3 regions of the Pantoea sp. PvP021 genome follow, and region 3 is predicted to be linked to each of the others. Evidence: predicted binding sites of a transcription regulator. Region 3 holds the regulator's gene; each other region holds the start of a gene.
What was found. The regulator Fur, encoded in region 3, represses iron uptake genes when iron is present. The targets are predictions, from matches to a motif close to ATAATAATGAGAACNACTATCAA.
Positions count from the first base shown of each region.

Region 1: the regulator Fur is predicted to act here: its motif matches at 4,432-4,454, upstream of fepD (Fe(3+)-siderophore ABC transporter permease).
Region 2: the regulator Fur is predicted to act here: its motif matches at 2,825-2,847, upstream of fes (enterochelin esterase).

Region 1 covers NZ_JBSRXX010000007.1:27,264-34,773, forward strand. Annotated here, with positions in the region: gene ACVKSX_RS17225 (enterobactin synthase subunit F) at 1-1,580, shown strand, start outside; gene ACVKSX_RS17230 (ATP-binding cassette domain-containing protein) at 1,624-2,415, opposite strand; gene fepG (iron-enterobactin ABC transporter permease) at 2,412-3,392, opposite strand; gene fepD (Fe(3+)-siderophore ABC transporter permease) at 3,389-4,378, opposite strand; gene entS (enterobactin transporter EntS) at 4,524-5,768, shown strand; gene fepB (Fe2+-enterobactin ABC transporter substrate-binding protein) at 5,763-6,731, opposite strand; gene ACVKSX_RS17255 (isochorismate synthase) at 6,909-7,510, shown strand, end outside.
Region 2 covers NZ_JBSRXX010000007.1:18,671-26,180, reverse strand. Annotated here, with positions in the region: gene ACVKSX_RS17225 (enterobactin synthase subunit F) at 1-1,267, opposite strand, end outside; gene ACVKSX_RS17220 (MbtH family protein) at 1,260-1,478, opposite strand; gene fes (enterochelin esterase) at 1,578-2,783, opposite strand; gene ACVKSX_RS17210 (TonB-dependent siderophore receptor) at 3,034-5,301, shown strand; gene dacB (serine-type D-Ala-D-Ala carboxypeptidase) at 5,365-6,798, opposite strand; gene greA (transcription elongation factor GreA) at 7,048-7,510, shown strand, end outside.
Region 3 covers NZ_JBSRXX010000001.1:1,621,562-1,629,071, reverse strand. Annotated here, with positions in the region: gene nagE (N-acetylglucosamine-specific PTS transporter subunit IIBC) at 1-208, shown strand, start outside; gene glnS (glutamine--tRNA ligase) at 361-2,028, shown strand; gene ACVKSX_RS07530 (hypothetical protein) at 2,264-2,659, shown strand; gene fur (ferric iron uptake transcriptional regulator) at 2,731-3,174, opposite strand; gene fldA (flavodoxin FldA) at 3,523-4,053, opposite strand; gene ybfE (LexA regulated protein) at 4,186-4,461, opposite strand; gene ybfF (esterase) at 4,630-5,394, opposite strand; gene seqA (replication initiation negative regulator SeqA) at 5,645-6,193, shown strand; gene pgm (phosphoglucomutase (alpha-D-glucose-1,6-bisphosphate-dependent)) at 6,220-7,510, shown strand, end outside.

The sequences.
Region 1 (7,510 bases), on a different contig from region 3:
TGCCGATTGGCTTCCCGGTCTGGAACACCGGCTTACGGATTCTGGATGCGCGTCTGCAGCCGGTGCCACCGGGCGTGGCTGGCGATCTCTATCTGACCGGCGTGCAGCTGGCGCATGGCTATCTTGATCGTCCCGACCTCACTGCCAGCCGGTTTGTCGCCGATCCGTGGGGACACGGCTCCCGGATGTACCGCACCGGTGATGTGGCGCGCTGGCTGCCGGATGGTGCGGTGGAGTATCTGGGCCGCAGCGACGATCAGCTTAAAATTCGCGGACAGCGTATCGAGCTGAACGAGATCGACCACGCCATGGCTGCGCTACCTGGCATTGAGCAGGCCGTCACACATGCGGTGGTGCTGGGGAGCAGCAGCGATCAGCAGGGCGATGCCCGCCAGCTGGTCGGCTATGTAGTGGCTGATGGCCCGATCGATACCGACGCAATGCGTCAGACTCTGGCCACACAGTTACCGGCGCATATGGTGCCGGTGGCGATTGTTCAGCTGGCGGCGTTACCGCTCAGCAGCAACGGTAAACTGGATCGCAAAGCGCTGCCGCTGCCGCAAACGCAGGCAGCGCTGGCTGGTCGCGCGCCGCATCCCGGACTCGAAACGACACTGGCACAGGCGTTTGCCAGGCTGCTGGAGTGCGAACCGGTGAGCGCCCAGGATGATTTCTTCTCGCTGGGCGGCCACTCGCTGCTGGCGATGCGGCTGGCAGCACAGCTGCGCCGGACGCTGAATCAGCCGGTGTCAGTGGGCCAGATCATGGTGGCATCCACGGTAGAAAAGCTGGCGACACTGCTCAGCAGCGAGCCCGCGGATGTGGCTCGTGCCGGATTTGAAGCGGTATTACCCTTGCGACGCGGCACTGGCCCAACGCTGTTTTGCTTCCATCCCGCCTCCGGTTTTGCCTGGCAGTTCAGCGTGTTGCAGCGCTATCTGGATGCACGCTGGTCGCTACTCGGCATTCAGTCACCCGACATCACCAGCCCGCTGAACCAGGCGCAGCACCTTGACGCGGTGTGTGAGGCGCATCTGGCGACGGTGCGTCAGCAGCAGCCACAGGGGCCTTACTATTTCCTGGGCTACTCGCTGGGCGGCACGCTGGCGCAGGGTATCGCCGCGCGGCTGGAGGCCGAAGGTGAAACCGTTGCCTTCCTCGGACTGCTGGATACCTGGCCGCCGGAGACGCAGAACTGGGATGAACGGCGCGGTGAAAACGTGCTGGATCCGGCGGTGCTGGAAGAAGTTAATCGTGAGCGCGAGCAGTTTATCGCTGCGCAACGGCAGCAGGCCGGTGAAGGAATGGAGGCACTGTTTACCACCATTGAAGCCAACTACGCCAGTTCAGTGCGCCTGCTGGCAACAGCGCGCAGTGCCCGCTTCACCGGACACGCAACTCTGTTCCTGGCGGAACAGACGCAGCAGCCCGGTCAGGATGCGCGCCGCGCCTGGGCGCCCTATGTCGGCAAGCTGACTATCTGGCCGCTGGACTGTGCGCACGTCGAGATCATCTCACCGCGCATGTTCGAACAGATTGGGCCACGACTGCAGCAGTGCCTGGTGTCGCTGAATCCCTGAACCGTTCTGACTTTGCGCTTTCTTCGGGTGGAGAAAGCGCAGGTCAGCCTCTTCCCAGCGGCACAATCATCGGCGTACCGGCCACCGGATCGTTAATGATGATGCAGCGCAGGCCGTAGATCGCTTCTATCAGTTCCGGCGTAACGATCTCCGCCGGTTTCCCTTCGGCAATAATTTTCCCGTCTCGCATCGCAATCAGGTGGCTGGCATAGCGGCACGCCTGATTGAGATCATGCAGCACCACCACCAGCGTACGGCCATGCTGCTGATTGAGATCCTGCATTAATTCCAGCAACTCAATCTGATGGGCGATGTCGAGCCAGGTGGTCGGTTCATCCAGCAGCAACAGTGGCGTCTGCTGAGCCAGCACCATCGCAATCCACACCCGCTGCCGCTGGCCGCCAGAGAGCGTATCAACCTGCTGCTGCGCCAAATCTGCCACGCCGGTAGCCTGCATTGCCTGCTGAACAGCCGTCTCATCTTCCTGTCGCCAGCGACCAAACAGCGACTGGTGCGGATAACGCCCGCGCGCGACCAGTTCGCTGACGCTGATGCCCGCTGGTGCATTCGAGCTTTGCGGTAGCAGACCCAGCCGACGCGCCACCTCTTTGGTAGCGTAGTGAGTAATCGCATTGCCATCCAGCAGCACCTGGCCTTTCAGGGGCGAGACCAGGCGGCTTAAGGTACGCAGCAGCGTCGACTTTCCACAGGCGTTGGGGCCAATAATAACGGTCAGTTCACCGTCGGGGATCGCGACGGTGAGATTCTCCGCCACGATTTTTTTGTCATACCCCAGCGTCAGCGCGTCGCCCTGCAAACGTGTTTTCACTGTCATTGGCGTCGCGCCTCCCGTACCAGTAAAGCAATCAGATAGAGTCCGCCCAGGCTAACCGTGATGACGCCAACCGGCAGCTGATAAGGCAGGAAAAAGTGCTGCGCGGCGTAATCCGCGGCGGTTAACAGCAGCGCGCCGCACAAGGCAGCCAGCGGCAGCGCGCCTTTGATACCGCCACATAGCCGACGAGCAATCTGCGGTGCCAGCAGCGCAATAAAGGAGACAGGACCGACCAGCGCGGTAGAGGCGGCGGTGAGGATCACGCCCGTCAGCATCAGCAAAACGCGGCTGCGTTCAACCGGTACGCCCAGCGCGCAGGCAGTGTCGTCACCCATCTCCAGCAGACGCATGCGCCGGGCCAGCATGCTTGTCGCCAGCAGCGCCAGCAGAAGCACGGTAATCACCGGCGTCGTTTTCGCCCAGGTAATGCCGTTGAGTGAACCGGCGCTCCAGAGCCCGGCGCTCAGTGCCGCCTCCAGTGAGGCGCTGATAATCAGCCAGCTGTTCAGCGCCATCAGCAGCGCCCGCACGCTGATGCCCACAATGATCAGACGAAAGGTCTCCACGCCGTTGCGCCAGCTGAACAGCCAGACCACGCCCGCCGTGAGCAGTCCGCCAAGCAGTGCCGCCAGCGTCATGCCCTCCATGTTTTGCTGGAACAGCACCAGTGCCACCAGGACGCCGCTGTAAGCGCCGGTATTGAAACCCAGAATATCGGGGCTGCCCAGCGGGTTGCGCAGCAGCGACTGAAAAATTGCCCCGCTGACGCCCAGTGCCGCACCAATCAGCAGCGCCATCATGACGCGCGGCAGTCGCCACTCCAGTACAATCAGCTGTATGTTACGCGCCGCCTCGCCGTTGATAAGGGCCCACAACTGGCTGGCGGAGATCGGTAAGGTGCCGCGCGTAATGCTCAGAAAGGTCAGCACCCCGCAGGCCACCAGCAGCATCAGCGCATTAATCATCACCCGTTTCATAGCTGCCCTCTTCCCGACTTGCGGCGCACCAGCACAATCAGCATCGGCGCGCCCAGTATGGCCGTGACAATCGACACGCGCAGTTCGCCCGGTACCAGCAGCCGTCCCAGAATATCGGCGGCCAGCAGCAAACAGGGGGTGATAAGAAGGGTTCCGGGCAGCATCCAGCGATGATCGTTACCCAGCAGCCAGCGGGCCAGATGTGGCGTCATTAAGCCGACAAACGCGATGGGGCCGACAGCGGCTGTCGCCGCCCCACTCAGCAGCGCAATAGCCAGTAATCCCACCAGCTGGGTACGCATCACCCGGGTACCCAGCGCAGTCGCCATATCACCGCCCATACTCAGGCTGTTGAGCGAACGCGCCAGCAGCAGCGCCAGCAGGCTACCGGCGACTACCGCCGGAAAGGTGGTGCGCAGAATGGCAAAATTGCGGATATCCAGCGAGCCACTGTGCCAGAAACGCAGATGATCGTAGATGTCAGGATTGAGCAGCGATAAACCAGAGGTTAACCCCTCCAGCACCGCGCCCAGCGCCACGCCTGCCAGCGTCAGACGCACCGGATTAACGCGGCCACCGCCCAGCGCACCGGTCAGCGCCACCAGCAGGGAGGCCAGCAGTGCGCCCGTAAAGGCAAAGCCAAGCCAGTCCGCGGGGGAGTCAGCGCCAGACAGGGCGATGCCCAGCACCACCGCAAAGCCCGCACCGGCGTTGATACCGAGAATGCCGGGATCGGCCAGCGGATTGCGCGTCAGGCTCTGCATCAGCGCGCCCGCCAGACCTAAACTGATCCCGGCCAGCAGACCCGCCAGGGTGCGCGGCAGTCGGGCATCGCGCACGATGACACAATCGACGCGGTTACAGTCGCTGAATAAGGCCTGCGTGACATCATGAAAGGGGATAGATTTGGCACCCAGCATCAGGCTGAGCGCGAGAAGCAACAACAGCAGCATCCCTGAACCTGCTATTGCACGAAGTTGACGCATAACGTTTAAACCTTCACCGATTCATTGAGATCGCAGCACGAGTCATTATGATAATGATACTTGTTATCGTTATTAGTGATTTTTTGTATGTTACCATGACTCCCGGACTCAATGATGAGGAAAATGGGTGCAAAAAAGCGACGTTATGAACAAACCCTCCCACTTTATCGATCTCAGCCTGCTGAGAACCCACCCCGCCTTTCGCGCCATTTTTATCGCCCGCTTTATCTCCATCGTCGCCCTCGGCATGCTGGCGGTGGCGGTACCGGTTCAGATTCAGCAGCTAACGCAGTCGCCGCTGCTGGTGGGTCTGGCGGTGACGCTGGCCAGTGCCGGCATGTTTATCGGCCTGCTGACCGGCGGCGTGCTGGCGGATCGCTATGAGCGCCGACGTCTGATCCTGTTTGCCCGATCCACCTGTGGCCTGGGCTTTGTCGCCTTATGCATCAATGCCCTGCTCCCTTCGCCGTCGGTGATCGCCGTCTTTGTGCTGGGACTATGGGATGGTTTTTTCGGCGCGATAGGCGTCACCGCGCTGCTGGCGGCGACGCCGGCGCTGGTCGGGCGTGAAAACCTGATGAAAGCAGGTGCGATTACCATGCTGACGGTGCGATTTGGCGCGATTCTCTCACCCGCCATTGCCGGACTGGTCATCGCGCAGGGCGGTGTGGCGTGGAACTACGGACTGGCGGCGTTCGGCACGTTGCTGACGGTGTTAACCCTGCTGCGGTTGCCGCGGCTTGCGCCACCGCCGCAGCCGCGTGAGCATCCGCTGAAAGCACTGGTCAGCGGCGTGCAATTCCTGTTTGCCAGCCCGATCGTTGGCATGGCGGCGCTGGTCGGCGCGCTGGTGACGTTAGCCAGTGCGGTGCGCGTGCTCTATCCGGCGCTGGCGCCACACTGGCAGGTCGGCGTGACGGAGTTAGGGCTGATGTATGCCGCCGTTCCGCTGGGTGCTGCCACAGGTGCCCTCACCAGCGGACGGCTGGCACAGTCACCGCAGCCGGGCCGCCTGATTCTGGCGAGTGCTATTGCTGCTTTCGTCGCGCTGGCTCTGTTCAGCCTGATGCCGTGGTTCAGCGCGAGTCTGGTCTGCCTCGCGGCCTTTGGCTATTTCAGTGCCATCAACAGCCTGGTGCAGTACGCGCTGATCCAGACGCTGACGCCTGATGCGCTGCTCGGCAGGATCAACAGCCTCTGGACAGCGCAGAATGTCACCGGCGATGCGATAGGTGCAGCGATGATTGGCGCGATGGGTTCACTGTTGTTGCCGCAGCAGGCGGCCAGCCTGGCTGGTCTGGCAGCCACCGTGCTGGGCATCATCATGTGGCTGCTGATGGCGCGTCTGCGTCGCTATCAACCGTCTGCACCGGCGGAAACGGGATCATGATTTAACGAACAACGTCTCCAGCCGCGTCAGCAAATTGCTGGCGCTGTAGTAGTCGAGCCGGAAGCTATCCAGCCCCAGCGCATAGACCGCTTTTGCGCGCACAGCTGGGGTCTGCGCCAGGAAAGGGTTGCTCATCACCTGTGCGGCGGTGGGCTCTTCAGCGGCAAACAGCAGATATGATTGACCATTAAGGCCTGCCGCCAGATTTTCTCCTGACAGTTGCAGGATATCTTTACGCTGTCCCATGCTGTGACCAGACTGAAGAGTGGCCGGCGGCGTCGCCAGAGTGAAGCCCAGTTGCTGCAGTAATTTCCCCTGCGCCGATGCATCCGTCCACAGATTGACTGCCCGGCCATCCCCGTTCCACACCATCGCTGATACCGGCTGCGGCGGCAGGGTCAGCTTCGCTTTCAGAGCCTTTTCTCGCGCATCAAACTCAGCTTTCCGGGCGGCAGCTTCCGCTTCATGCCCGGTCGCCTCCCCCAGCAACGTCACCAGTTGCTGCCAGCTTTTATCGTCGTAATTCACCACCAGCACCGGCGCAATCGCCGCAAGCTGTTCAACCAGTTTGATCGCCGAATCATTCCCGGTGGCGCTGACCACAATCAGGTCTGGCGCTTCAGCAGCAATCGCTTCTGCACTGGGCTCACCAATGTAGAGACGTTTTACGCCGCGCTGTTTGGCCACTTCGCCCCACTGACGGAAGAATCCCTGCTTATCAGCCAGCCGACTGCCGGGTGCGGTTGCGCCACTGGCGACGACCGGCGCATCAATCGCCAGCAGCGAGCCGGTCAGGGTAACGCTGGTCGAAACGATACGCATCGGTGCCTGGGTCAGTGTGATATTGCCTGTTGTCCCGGCGACAGTTCGCGGCCAGCCGGTCTGGGCAGCAGCGGTAACGCTGAACAGGCTGATGCTCAGGAAAAACAGCGCTATCGCCGATGTGACACCATGTTTACTCATAGATTTTCGTCCACTTTTACCCGGAAAAAGAGAGAGACCATTTGTGCTGATTTAACCGGCCATGCCAGCTGAATCGCCGCGTAATTATTGACACTTTCGGCTAATCAACGTAGGTTACTGGCCCACAATACAAATGATAATCATTATTAGTTATCTTATCATTTATAGGTGGAAATTATGGTGGAATCGCTGGCGTTTGAACATCCCTTGTTGCAGGATTTCCCGGCACTCTGCCGTGGCTTTCTGTTTACCTCTCCCTGGCAAAGCCTGACCACACAGGGCTGTTTTACTACCCTTACCGCGCCGGTAAGGCAGGGTGAGCAGCTGACAGGGGAGTTTCAGCAGCAACTACAGCACCATTTTGCTTCAGCCAGAAAACAGGGCATTGCCCATCCCATTCTGGTGGGTGCAATCCCCTTCGACGTGGATCAGCCCGCTGCGCTGTTTATCCCTGAGTCGTATCAGACCTTTAACCGTGACGATCTCAACGCCAGTGCCTCTCTGGCTGAGGCTGAACTGCCGCAGGTGCGTCGCCGCACGGCGGTGCCGGACCATGACATTTTCATCGACATGGTTGCGCAGGCGGTGGCGGCTACGCAGCGCGGCGATCTGGATAAAGTGGTGTTGTCGCGGCTGATGGATATCGTGGCGGAACAGCCGGTTGATACGGCCGCCCTGATGCAGCGCATCGTGGCGCAGAACCCTAACAGCTATCACTTTCATCTGCCGCTGCCCGATGGTGGCGCGCTGGTTGGCGCCAGCCCGGAACTGATGATTCG
Region 2 (7,510 bases), on a different contig from region 3:
GGCTGGCGTGTTGCTTTAGCGTTGTGTCGCTGTAGCGCTGTGCATTAGCGAGTAACTCCAGCGTCAGGTCGCCCTGTTCGCTGAGGTAGATAGCAATCTCCAGATCGCGTACCGGTCCTGACGCCAGCTGATGGGTTATGCCTTTGATGCCAGCGAAATCGAGCTGGTAATCAAACATCTTCAGGTTGATTACCGGCCCATAGAGCGGATCGCTGTCGCCGGAGCGACCCAGATCGCGCTGCACCTGTTCAGCGTCGTAACGCTGATGACGACGCATTTTTTTGACTTCGGCCGCCAGACGCCCGGCCAGTGCCGTCAGCGGCTGTGCCGGATCGTAATGCACCGCCATTGGCAGCACGTTAATCACCGGACCGGTGGCGCAGAGCGCGGCCGAGCCGATGCGGCGCATAAAGATGAAACCGGCGGCGAACGCATGCTGACCGGTGAGGCGCGCCAGCCATAAGGCCACCAGCGCAAAGGCGGTATCCGCAGCACTGAGGTTGTGCTGCCCGGTGTGCGTCAGCAAAGCCTGAAAAGTGTCGCGATCCACGGCAAACGTGTGGCGCAGCAGGTCGGTACTGGCGCTCTCACCGGCCAGCGGCAGAGCGGACAACGAGGCGGGCGCAGGTAGCTGCGCGCCTTTCTCCAGCCAGAACTGGCGATCGCGCTGCCAGCCCGAAGATAGCTGATAGCGCTGATATTCATCAACGACGTCGCTGAACGGCACAAACGGGCTCGGCTCCGGCGTGTCGCCGCGCTGCCAGGCGCTGTAGAGATTGGCGATACGGCGGGTCAGGGCGGTGAAACTAAAACCATCGACCACCAGATGATGGTATCGCTGATACCAGTACCAGTGATCCTCATCCAGCCGAAACAGGCTGTGATGGTAGAGCGGCGCGCCGCTCAGCACCCGCAGATCGCCGGTCATATCCTGCTGCATCAGCGCACGTGCTGCGGCCTCCGGATCGGCGGCGTCGCGCAGATCGATCACCTCAGGCTCGCGGAAAGCCTGGGGTTCAGGCCACTGTAGCGGTTCACCCTCCTGCTCGCCAAAGGCCATATTCAGTGTGTCTGCTTCCTGCATGCCAGCAATTATGGCCCGTGACAGCAACGCGCTGTTCAGCGCACCGCGCAGTTCGACAAAATGCGCCACGGCGTAAGCATTGGAATAGGGCGATAGCTGGTCAGCGATCCAGATTCCGGGCTGAGCGGCCACCAGTGGCAGCGTTTTTTGTTCTGTCTGCGGGTTGAGGGTGATCTCAGACATTTTCGCCTCTGTCCTGCGTCATAACCGGACGGATATCGTGCCAGTTTTCATTCAGCCAGCTCAGACAGTCAGCCTGTGGCCCGGGGCCAAACACCGGCTGCCATCCTGCCGGAACCGCACAAAAGGCGGGCCATAAACTGTACTGCTGCTGATCGTTCTTCAGCACCTGACAATCCTGTTGCGGATCGTCGAAAGGGTTAAGTTGTTGCATGTCGGTCTCCTGTCCGCAGTCACCGGGCGCGCTAACGCCGCTGTCCTGCATAGATATCTTTCAGTGGCGCGCAGAAGGCGGAATATAAGCGGGTTAGGGCTATTGCCACATGGCTTTAAGGCCTGCCAGCAGTCCGCCGCGCCAGCACAGCGCATCGTGACCACCTTCGACCGGGTGATAGCTGACCTGATGTCCGGCAGCGGTCAGATCGTGCTGAAACTGCTGGTTTGCTGCCAGAATCAGCCGTTCGCGTCGTCCCGCTTCCAGGTAGAAGCGGCGAGGGGGGGCCTGCAGTAAGCCCTGTTGTAACTGCTGTGGCAGCCAGCCATTGGGATCGCCGCGCGCGGGCCACCAGAACGACCCGGAGAGGCTGATCGCCCCAGCAAAGGTTTCCGGCCAGGTCAGGGTGGCGTAAGCGGCAGAAAGGCCGCCAAAACTTTGTCCCGCTACCAGCGTGCTGTCGGCACGAAACGGCGCCCAGCGCTGAACCTGCGGCAACAGCTCGTGCTGAATCGCCAGCCAGAAGTCAGGGTTACAGGTCAGCTCACGCGTGCGGTGCTCGCGGTCGATGATGTCGATCATGACATAGACCGCAGGGGGCAGTTCGCCTGCCTCTGTCAGTTGCTGAAGCGGGCCGGCAACCGGCATGTTCTGTGCCCAGAACTGACCATCCAGCAGCAGTACCAGCGGACGATCGCCTGCACTGGCGTCTCCGGTAACAGAGATCCAGATCTGACGCTGGTTCCCCAGCCGTTCGCTGCGCCACCAATAGTGTTGCAGCGGAATATCGGCGGCACGGCCCTCATCAACTGCACGCCACACCTGCTGATCCGGCGCGTGTGGCAGGTGCAGTGGCGAGACCCTCATTCCCCGTCCACCCGCCCAGCTTCGCAAAGGATTCAGCGGGTCGCTTTGCGCCTGCGGGAATTTCTGACTCCACCACTGGCGCACTGCCTGCATATCGGCCTGCCCGGTAAAAGTCTCTTCCTGACTATCAGGAATCAGGCAGTAGCTGCCGCGCCAGTCAGCGGGCAGGGCGGTTTGCCACCACCAGACATCGGTATCGGGAACAGGCGTTAAGGAGGAGGGGACCGCTGAATGATGATGATCGGTTACGCCGGTAATATTGATCCAGACGCGCCGGGTATCGGAGTGCTGCGTGTCACCCTTGGGATCGCGCCAGAAAAAGGTGACCTGACAGGTTCCCTTTTCGCCAGCTTCAACCAGAGGAATGCCCCGTTGCTGCTGCTGTTGCCACCAGCGTTCACTGCCGGTTTCTTCACTTAACCACGTCATACGCGCCATCTTTCGATCACCCTTGATTAGGGTCATACATGTTATGAATAATAGTATTGATAATTATTTGCATTTGCAATAGGGTGTTTCCGCCCGACAGGGAGCGCGCGCATCCTCTCTGCCGCACCGGCTTTCAGACTGATGCAAAGCGGTTCTGACGCTGGCCCGGCGACAAGGGGAAAACGTTGCAGGCAAGGTTATTACTTTTTTACCGGCACGCCGGCAGTGGCATCCTCGCCGGCACTCCAGGAACAGAAAAATGAAAAAGTTATCCCGGCTTTCGTTAGCCATTATGATTGAACTGGGTTTCACCGCCTCTCTCATTTCTGCCGGTGCCGTGGCTGCTGAAGCCACCCACGAACCGGCTATCGACAGCAGCCCCTCCGATACCCTCCACGACGACACCATGATGGTGACCGCCGCCGAGCAGACGTTGCAGGCACCTGGCGTGTCGACCATCACCGCCGACGAAATTAAAAAACATCCACCCGCACGCGATGTCGCCGAAATTATTCGCACCATGCCTGGCGTCAATCTGACCGGTAACTCCACCAGCGGCCAGCGCGGAAACAATCGCCAGATCGATATCCGCGGCATGGGGCCGGAAAATACCCTGATTCTGATCGATGGATTGCCGGTGACCAGCCGCAACGCGGTTCGGCTTGGCTGGCGTGGCGAGCGTGATACGCGCGGCGACACTAACTGGGTGCCGCCAGAGATCATTGATCGCATTGAGGTAATCCGCGGTCCGGCAGCGGCCCGTTACGGTAACGGTGCAGCGGGCGGCGTGGTGAACATCATCACCAAAAAAGAGATGGATAATCAGTGGCACGGCTCATGGAGCGCCTATTACAACGTGCCGGAACACAAGGAGGAGGGCGCGACCCGTCGCACCAACTTCAGCCTTGAAGGGCCACTGGGCGATGATGTCAGTTTCCGGCTCTATGGCGGACTGGCAAAAACGCAGGCTGATGCTTACGACATTAATGAAGGGCACGCCGCAGACCGCACCGGCAGTTACGCCGGATCGTACCCGGCGGGCCGGGAAGGCTCGATCAACAAAGATATTCATGGCCTGCTGCGCTGGGCATTTGCGCCGATGCAGACGCTGGAAGTGGGGGCCGGTTACAGTCGTCAGGGCAACCTCTATGCCGGGGACACGCAGAACACCAATACCAACGCCCTGGTGAAAAGCAAATATGGTGACGAGACCAACCGGCTCTATCGGCAGAACTTTTCTGTTAAGTGGACCGGTGCCTGGGACAATGGCATCAGCACCAATACCTACGCGCAATATGAGAACACCCGCAACGCGCGTCTGAATGAGGGGCTGGCAGGCGGCACCGAAGGCATCTTCGCCAACAGCAACTTCAATACCATCCAGCTGGATGATGTGTTGTTGCACAGTGAGATCAGTGTGCCGTTTGAATGGCTGGTGAACCAGACCGCGACTTTCGGGACGGAATGGAATCAGCAGCGGATGAAGGATCCTTCATCGACGACTCAGGCCGCCAGCTACGGGTCGATTCCCGGTATCGCTACGACCGGCCGCACACCCTATTCACAGGCGGAAATCTTCTCGCTGTTTGCCGAAGACAATATTGAGCTGACCGACAGCACCATGCTGACGCCGGGCCTGCGCTTCGATCACCATTCGATTGTCGGCGATAACTGGAGCCCGTCGCTCAACCTGTCACAGGGATTAGGCGATGAGTTCACACTGAAAATGGGTATTGCGCGCGCCTATAAAGCCCCGAGCCTCTATCAGACCAACCCGAACTATCTGCTCTACAGCAATGGTCAGGGCTGCGCCGCCAGTGCCGGTGCCTGTTATCTGATGGGTAATGACGATCTGAAAGCGGAAAACAGCATCAATAAAGAGATTGGGGTCGAATGGAAGCGCGATGGCTACCAGGCGGGCCTGACCTGGTTCCGCAACGACTACCGTAACAAGATCGAGGCTGGCACGGCGCCAACCGGCACCGCATCTAACGGCAAAACCGACATCTACAAATGGGAAAATGTGCCTAAAGCGGTCGTCGAGGGGCTGGAAGGCACGGTTAATGTCCCGTTCTCCGATAGCGTAACGTGGAACAATAACTTCACTTACATGTTGCAGAGTAAGAATAAAGAGACCGGCGATCGTCTGTCGATTATTCCGGAATATACGCTCAATTCGACGCTGAGCTGGCAGGCGATGCAGGACCTCTCCCTGCAAACGACCCTGACCTGGTACGGTAAACAGGTACCGAAGAAATATGACTATAAAGGTAACGCCGTTACCGGTAGCGCCACCGATCAGGTGAGCCCCTATTCGGTTGTGGGCATGAGCGGCACCTATGACGTTAATAAATATGCCAGCGTCACCGTGGGTATCGACAACCTGTTCGACAAGCGCCATTTCCGTCAGGGCAACGCGCAGACCACCGGCAATGCCACCACCGGAGCGTGGCTCTATGGCGCAGGGGCCAATACCTTTAACGAGTCGGGCCGCACCTGGTATATGAGCGTGAATACCCGCTTCTGATGGACGGGCAATAAAAAGCGCAGCGGTTGATCTGACCGCTGCGCTTTTTTTATGACTGAATAATCAGTTGTTCTGATTGATATCGCGGTAGAGACGGCTCTCAAATCGCACCAGCGGAATACGGCGGGTACGCTGATCTTCCGGCGGGACCGCATAACCGGAAAGGAACTGAACGAATGCCACCCGCGCACCACTGGAGGTGGTGATAAAGCCCGCCAGGTTATAGACGCCCTGCAGTGAGCCGGTTTTCGCCGAGACTTTGCCATCCAGCCCCGCCTCATGCAGCCCGCCGCGATACTGCAGCGTGCCGTCGTAACCTGCCAGCGGCAGCATCGAAATATAATCCAGCGTGTTGTCATTCTTCGCAATGAACTGCAATACCTGCATCATGGTTTGCGGCGAAATCAGGTCATGGCGGGAGAGACCTGAACCATCCACCTGAATGCTATTACCCATGTCGACATTGGCTTTGGCTTTCAGGATGCGGCGAACGGCATCCTGTCCGGCGCGGAACGTGCCGGGCACATTGAAGTAGTGATGACCAATGGTGCGAAACACCGTGTCGGCAATCATGTTGTCTGACTTCTTCAGCATGGTGTGCAGCAGCGTATGCAGCGGCGCGGACTGGGTCGATGCCAGCACGGTACCCGGTTCGGTGACCTGCGTCTGTCGCACCAGATGCCCGCTATAGTCAATCTCAGACGACCGCAGTTCCGCCTTGAGGATTTCGCCAGCCCAGGCCGCGCCATCCTGCACCGCAAATGCCAGCGGCAGCGGTTCCGCGCGCTGGCGCATACAGCCCGTGAGGGTGTAGCGGTTCAGCTCGCCCGGCACCACATCCAGCTCGCAATATTGCCCTTCGCCGCTGTTGCGGCCAATGGTGCGCACCTGGCTGTACATATGCGCCGGATAATAGGAGGCGATACGTACAAAGGCATTCTCACCCGGCGTATTAGCACTGTAGAGCGAAACCGAGAAGCAGTTTTTATCAACGATTGCCGCACCCGGCGGAGCACTGAAGCACTGGGTCATATCGTTCCACGGCCAGCCCGGCGCCATATCGTGACTGGCAAAAACGGAGGTGTCGATAACCAGATTGCCTTTGATATGGTTAATGCCCTGCTTCTTTATCGCCGCCACCATGTTGCGCAGATCCTGACGGCTTAAGGTGGGATCACCGCCGAAACGTGCAACTAAATCGCCGTTCAGGGTGCCATCGATAATGGCGCCGCGAGTCTCAAAAGTGGTCTGAAAACGGAAGTCGCCACCCAGTTCCAGCAATGCTGCCAGCGCCGTCACCACTTTCATGGTACTGGCGGGCAGGGCCATCTGTTTTCCGTGATAATCAATAATCGGTGTTGATGCGCCTACTTTTTGTACCATCAGCGCCAGATTGGCGCCGTCTGGCAGGTACTGCATGTATTCATCAACTGGCGCTGCGTGTGCCTGCAGCATAAATGCGCAGCTTAATCCGGTAACAAGTCGTGAAAATCGCATAATCTCGCGGTAACTGGCAGGTGAGGGCGTCAATACTACGTCGCTGGACGGTGCAAAGTAAACGATGACCCGCAGGGAACTCTGGGGTAAAATACGTATCAAATTGCAAAACTCTTTTCTGGCCTGGAAGCATCTCCGGGTCAGGATTCTTTTATTTGCAAAAACGGGCTAATGCGCCGCAGAACGCTTTTTTCTGCAGTCACCGGTCAGGATGACATCGTTAAACAGGAAAGATGGCGAGGAGCTTAAATGAATCAGATTCCGATGACGTTAAGAGGCGCTGAAAGATTGCGCGAAGAGCTGAACGAGCTGAAAACCGTGAAGCGCCCGCGCATTATCGCCTCTATCGCTGACGCACGCGAACATGGCGATTTAAAAGAGAACGCGGAATATCACGCTGCGCGTGAAGAGCAGGGTTTTTGCGAAGGCCGTATTCAGGAGATTGAAGCCAAACTCTCCAATGCGCAGGTTATCGACGTCACTCAGATGCCGAAAACCGGACGCGTGATTTTCGGTGCAACCGTTACCGTGCTGAACGTCGAAACCGACGAAGAAGCCACGTATCGCATTGTGGGCGATGACGAAGCGGACTTTAAGCAAAATCTGATTTCGGTCAATTCGCCGATGGCGCGTGGCCTGGTGGGTAAAGAGGCCGATGACGTGGCTATTGTGAAAACCCCGGGCGGCGACGTTGAGTATGAAATCCTGAAGG
Region 3 (7,510 bases):
AGGCTTCACCCGTCTGGTTGAAGAGGGGGCCAGCGTGGTCGCCGGTCAGCGAGTACTGGAGATGGACCTTGAATTCCTTAACGCCAATGCCCGCTCAATGGTGAGTCCGGTCGTGGTCAGCAACAGCGACGATTTCGCCGGTCTGACTTTACTGGCACAGGGTCAGGTAATAGCAGGGGAAACCCCGCTGTATGAAGTGAAAGGCTAATCCCCGCAACAGAACCCCACAGGCAGGAAGCGATTCCTGCCTTTTTTGTTTTAAAGGCTTAACAAACGGTTGTTTCCCTCAGACGCTTTGTGGATCATACTCCGTTACTTCGTGGTACAAATCACCCGTTATTCGTATTGAGGATTTTTGAGATGAGTGAGGCTGAAGCCCGCCCAACTAACTTTATTCGTCAGATCATTGACGAAGATTTGGCGAGCGGTAAGCACAGCAGCGTGCATACCCGTTTTCCGCCGGAGCCCAATGGCTATCTGCATATTGGTCATGCGAAATCGATCTGTCTGAATTTTGGCATCGCCCAGGATTATCAGGGGCAATGCAACCTGCGTTTCGACGATACCAATCCGGTTAAAGAGGATATGGAATTCGTTGAATCCATCAAGCGTGACGTTCAGTGGCTGGGTTTTGAGTGGAGCGGTGAGGTCTGTTACTCATCAAACTATTTCGATCAGCTCTACAACTATGCCATCGAGCTGATTTCCAAAGGACTGGCCTACGTTGATGAACTGAGTCCGGATGAGATTCGTGAATATCGCGGCACCCTGAAAGAGCCGGGTAAAAACAGCCCTTATCGCGATCGCAGCGTGGAAGAGAATCTGGCGCTGTTTGAGAAGATGCGAAACGGTGAGTTTGCCGAAGGCACCGCCTGTCTGCGCGCCAAAATCGACATGGCCTCTAATTTCATCGTGATGCGCGATCCGGTGCTTTACCGCATCAAGTTCGCGGAACACCACCAGACCGGCAATAAGTGGTGCATCTACCCGATGTATGACTTTACCCACTGCATCTCCGATGCGCTGGAAGGCATTACGCACTCGCTCTGTACGCTGGAGTTTCAGGACAACCGCCGTCTCTATGACTGGGTGCTGGACAACATCACAATTCCGGTTCATCCGCGTCAGTATGAATTCTCGCGCCTGAATCTGGAGTATGCGGTGATGTCGAAACGTAAACTCACTCAGCTGGTGACCGAGAAGCACGTAGAAGGGTGGGACGATCCGCGCATGCTGACCGTTTCAGGTCTGCGTCGTCGTGGTTACACCGCCGCTTCTATCCGTGAGTTCTGCCGTCGTATTGGCGTGACTAAGCAAGATAACATCGTGGAGATGGCTTCGCTGGAGTCCTGTATCCGTGATGATCTTAACGAGAATGCGCCCCGCGCCATGGCGGTTTTAGATCCGCTTAAAGTGGTGATCGAAAACCTGCCAGCAGGCCATAGCGAAATCGTCACCATGCCAAATCATCCGGGTAAACCGGAGATGGGCACGCGTGAAGTGCCGTTCTGCCGCGAGATCTGGATCGATCGCGCGGATTTCCGTGAAGAGGCGAACAAACAATATAAGCGTCTGGTGCTGGGCAAAGAAGTCCGCCTGCGTAACGCCTATGTGATTCGTGCTGAGCGGGTCGCCAAAGATGAAGCGGGCAACATTACCTGCATCTACTGCACCAGCGATGTTGATACGCTGAGCAAAGATCCAGCCGATGGCCGCAAAGTCAAAGGCGTGATTCACTGGGTTTCTGCGGATCACGCGCAGCCAGCTGAGTTCCGTCTGTATGATCGTCTGTTCAGTGTGCCAAACCCGGCTGCTGCAGAGGATTTCCTGGCGGTCATTAATCCTGAGTCACTGACCATCAAAAACGGCTTTGTTGAACCCAGCCTGCGCGATGTGGAACCGACAACACCGTTTCAGTTTGAACGTGAAGGTTATTTCTGCGCCGACAGCGTTTACTCGAAACCGACGCAACTGGTGTTTAACCGCACCGTCGGTCTTCGTGATACCTGGACCAAAACGGGCGAATAAATTTTTTGGGGCTGACCTCATAAAATGACAAAAGGGCGATTTATCGCCCTTTTTTATTGCCCCGATTTTTACCATCGCCGACGTTTATTCTGCACTAACCACAACCGGTTCAATACCGCCTTGTGGGAGTAATCTGAGTTTAAAAAAATTAATCAATTTCAGGATGTGAATTGTCAGCTTTCAGGTAGGCTATCCGCTCTCAGAGGTTGCAAAGCGGGTTACAGAAGGAAAAAAAATGACAGTTCTCGCCCAGGAAGCCAAACACAGTGTCGTCGTTTTACATCAGCTCATTGAACGTATTTTTAATCAGCCAGCCGGATCTGACGACAGTTTCCAGCTGCTGATGTCCTATTTTCATCCTGAATTTCGCATGGTGACCCCACAGGGCAAAGAGTACAATCTGAACGAGGTCGAGGATCTTTTCCAGCAGTTACAAGGGCAGCGGGAAGGGATGCGCATTGCCACCTGTGAACATGTCATTCTCTCTCATCATGAAAAAGAGATCGTCGTACAGTATCGCGAAATGCAGATGATGAACGGCAATAACCAGAGCCGCATTTCGCTGGCCATTCTGGATTGCAGCAGCTCCATTCCACGCTGGCGCTATCTGCAGGAGACGCTGGTCGCGTGAGGTGAGGGCAGAAAACAGACGAAAAAAAACCGGTGAATTCACCGGTTTTTTTATTTCAGGCCGCGCCAGCGTTACTGGTCGTGCAGCGTTTCGTCTTCACGGCAATCGCCCAGCGTACAGTGTCCATAGAGATAGAGGCTGTGGTTGGTCAGCTTGATGCCATGGCGGGTCGCGATTTCACGCTGACGCGTTTCAATCGATTCGTCGCTGAACTCGATAACCTTGCCGCAATCCAGGCAGATCAGGTGATCGTGGTGATGCTGCTGCGTCAGTTCGAAGACAGACTTGCCGCCTTCAAAGTTGTGACGAGTCACAATACCGGCATCATCAAACTGGTTCAGAACACGGTAAACGGTCGCCAGGCCAATCTCTTCGCCAATGTCGATCAGGCGTTTATACAAATCTTCCGCACTGACGTGATGGCACTCAGGTTCCTGAAGCACTTCCAGAATTTTCAGTCTGGGCAGCGTTACTTTCAGGCCAGCCTTCTTTAATGCGGTGTTGTTGTCAGTCATGCGGATTTTGTCCTGTTACTAATATTCACTTTTGTGGCTTATCGCCTTGAATGTCGATCTGTGCTCATTCTCATTTGCGTCTCATTATAGAACTGAAGCGATGAAATGAAAACCAGAGGGCGTGTCTGAATCATCATGGGCTATTGGGGATTCGTCACCGGGCCGGGGAAGATTCTGACAGAGGTCTGTTAGCACATCACTTAGTCTTGCCGCCTGAGAAAATAAGCGGAAGATCGATGCGGGTATTCTACAGATTAAACGGAGAAAGTTAAAAAAATGTGGCTATTATTTCTATAGGCATTTTCATTGCCTCAATGTGAGCTGGCGCTCACATTGAGGCGGGCAGGATCAGGCTTCGATGATCTCTTTCAGCTGCAGTTCATCAAAAATCTGCTTAACCCACTGGTCAACACGCTGGCTGGTCAGCTCAGGCTGGCGATCTTCGTCAATGGCCAGACCCAGGAAGTGGGTATCATCGGCCAGGCCTTTCGAAGCTTCGAAGTGATAGCCTTCAGTTGGCCAGTGTCCGACAATCACGGCACCGTGCGGTTCGATAATGTCGCGAATCGTGCCCATGGCATCACAGAAATACTCTGCGTAATCTTCCTGGTCGCCACAGCCAAACAGCGCAACCAGCTTGCCGTTAAAATCGATCTCTTCCAGCGTCGGGAAAAAGTCATCCCAGTCGCACTGCGCTTCGCCGTAGTACCAGGTCGGAATACCCAGCAGCAGGATATCAAACGCTTCCAGATCTTCTTTTGTGCTTTTTGCGATGTCATGGACTTCTGCAACATCTGTACCCAGCTGTTTCTGGATCATTTTTGCAATGTTTTCGGTATTGCCGGTATCGCTGCCGAAGAAGATGCCTACGAGTGCCATGAGTAAAATAACCTCTTAAATCCTGATGATGAGATGTGTGCCGCAGCACATTTCAGCGAATAATAGCAGACGAGAGAAAACCGGTGAACGGTTAAAGCCCCGACATTTGCCTCTGCGTGCGATTTGCCCGCATTAATCCAGTTTGAGCTGTGCCAGTAGCATCTGTTCAATCAGTTCGCTACGGCTGAGATTGCGCTGTTCTGCCAGCGTATTGAGTGCATCGACGGCGTCACTGTTCATTTTCAGTTCGACACGACGAAGCCCGCGTCCTTTGTCACGTTTCAGTTGATTGCGCTTGTTAATGCGCAGCTGTTCATCACGCGAAAGCGGACTGGTTTTGGGTCGACCAGGGCGGCGCTCATCAGCAAAGAGATCGAGCGTCGTGCGGTCAGTCTGTTCTTTTGCCATGGCTTAGTAAAACTGAATGGGGGCGGGCGCCAGACACTCACCGCGCAAATTATAAATTATTGGCCATTGCCGCAGCAAAACTGACCCGCGGCAAAATTTTAGCGCGCCATCATACTTCACGCTTACGCCGGACGCCAATCCTAAACCTTTGCCGCCATCTATTTGCTTTTAAAGCGCAAAAAAGCGACGGACACTGCGCAAAACGGCATCGGGTTTCTCTGCATGAACCCAGTGTCCTGCGCCACCGATCACATGCGCCTGAGCGGCCGGGAACTGCTGCAGCAACGCATCGCGATAGCTGTTATCCAGATAGCTGGAGTCGCCGCCGCGAATAAACAGCGCCGGGTGATTCCAGGCGGGAACCGGCTGCCAGCCAGATATTGTGGTGTAGTTATCCCACAGCACCGGAACGTTGAAGCGCCACTCCCCCTCCTGGAAGGATTTCAGCAGGAACTGGATCACCCCTTCTTCCTCGATCAGCGTTCGCATGACCTTCGCCGCCTCGCTGCGGGATGAGACGCCCGCATCGGTGACGGCACGAATGGCGGCAAATATCTGGTCATGACGGCGCGTCTGGTAATCCACCGGGGCGATATCGATCATCACCAGGCGCTCAATGCGTTCCGGCACCAGCGCGCTCATGGTCATGGCGATTTTACCGCCCATCGAGTGTCCGATCACCGCGACGCGATCAATGCCATGTGCATCCAGTGTTTCGACCATATCCTGCGCCATTACAGCGTAGTTCATCTCGTCAGATCGTGGTGAAAGTCCGTGGTTGCGGACATCTACCTGCAGCAACGGACCGGCATCTTTCAGCCCGCGCGCCAGCACGCCAAGGTTATCGAGACTGCCAAACAGACCGTGAATAAGCAGGATGGGCAGAGAATCAGCAGGGGATTGTTCAGTTTGCAGACGGGCGTTCAAAATCATAGCAAAGTTCTTAAGTTTGAGACCTGAGCTTAGGTTATCATGGTTTCACCTTTTCAGGCGCGCCGGTTCCGGCGGCATTAGGACATATTCTGACTTTTGCCCGTAAACCGTTTGATTGCTAACAACCCGCCTGACTTTAACTTTATAATCCTGATGTTAGAACCCACACACCCTTTGAATTGCCTGACTATACTCAGAGCTTTTCAGGAAACAGGTGGTTCTGTCATGAGAAAGAACCGTACGGAATAAGATGAAAACGATCGAAGTTGACGAAGAGCTCTACCGTTATATTGCCAGCCACACGCAACACATTGGTGAAAGCGCATCCGACATTCTGCGTCGTATGCTGAAGTTCACGGCCGGTCAGACTGCACCCGCTTCGCCTGCACAGCCAGCCTCAAAAGATGCAGCGAAAGAGTCCCAGCCTGCGTCTGTGGGTTCGCGCCCGCAGGATCGTGTCCGCGCGGTGCGCGAGCTGCTGCTTTCCGATGAATATGCGGAGCAGAAGCGGGCGGTGAATCGCTTTATGCTTATCTTGTCAACGCTCTATCGTCTTGATACCGCAGCCTTTGCTGAAGCTACTGCATCTCTGCAGGGCCGCACCCGCGTCTATTTTGCAGGTGATGAGCATACGCTGTTGCAGAATGGCACCCATACTAAGCCGAAGCATGTGCCCGGCACGCCGTACTGGGTGATCACCAACACCAATACTGGTCGTAAATGCAGCATGATCGAACACATCATGCTCTCGATGCAGTTCCCTGCGGAACTGACCGAGAAAGTTTGCGGCACCATTTAAAACTTAAGCGTCAGGGAGCAGCGCCAATGGCCAATCACCCACGTGCCGGGCAACCCGCCCAGCAGAGCGATTTGATTAACGTTGCACAATTAACGTCACAATATTATGTCCTGCAGCCCGATGTGGCGAACCCGGAACATGCGGTGAAATTTGGCACTTCCGGCCATCGCGGCAGTGCAGGGCGTCAAAGCTTCAACGAGATGCACATTCTGGCGATCGCTCAGGCGATTGCCGAAGAGCGTAAAAAGAATGGTATCACCGGGCCTTGCTACGTCGGTAAAGACACCCATGCGCTGTCTGAACCCGCCATCCTGTCTGTTCTGGAAGTGCTGACGGCGAACGGCGTTGATGTGATTGTGCAGCAGGATAATGGCTATACGCCGACCCCTGCGATCTCGAATGCGATTCTTGAGCACAACAAAGCGGGTGGCGCGCTGGCTGACGGCATCGTGATTACGCCGTCGCATAACCCACCAGAAGATGGCGGCATCAAGTACAACCCACCTAACGGCGGACCTGCTGATACTAACGTTACCAAAGTGGTGGAAGATCGTGCCAATCAGCTGATCAAAGATGGCCTGAAAGAGGTGAAACGTCTGCCGCTGGAGCAGGCGATGGCCAGCGGTCATGTGGTCGAGAAAGATCTGATCCAGCCTTATGTTGAAGGTCTGGCAGAGATTATCGACTTCCAGGCGATTCAGAAAGCGGGCCTGAAGCTGGGTGTGGATCCACTGGGTGGTTCCGGTATTGCTTACTGGCAGCGTATTGCTGAGCACTACAAGCTGGATCTGACGCTGGTGAATGACGCGGTCGATCAGACCTTCCGCTTTATGCATCTGGATAAAGATGGCGTGGTCCGCATGGACTGCTCGTCTGAAAGCGCAATGGCAGGCCTGCTGGCTTACCGTGACAAGTTCGATCTGGCGTTCGGCAACGATCCCGATTATGACCGTCACGGCATTGTGACCCCAGCGGGTCTGATGAATCCAAACCACTATCTGGCGGTGGCGATCAACTATCTGTTCCAGCACCGCCCACAGTGGGGTCAGGATGTTGCCGTGGGTAAAACCCTGGTCTCCAGCGCCATGATTGACCGTGTGGTCAACGACATTGGTCGCAAGCTGGTGGAAGTGCCGGTTGGTTTCAAATGGTTTGTTGATGGTCTGTATGACGGCAGCCTCGGTTTCGGTGGCGAAGAGAGCGCAGGCGCTTCATTCCTGCGTTTCGACGGTACGCCGTGGTCTACGGACAAAGATGGCATCATCATGTGTCTGCTGGCCGCTGAAATTACTGCAGTGACCGGTAAAAACCCGCAGC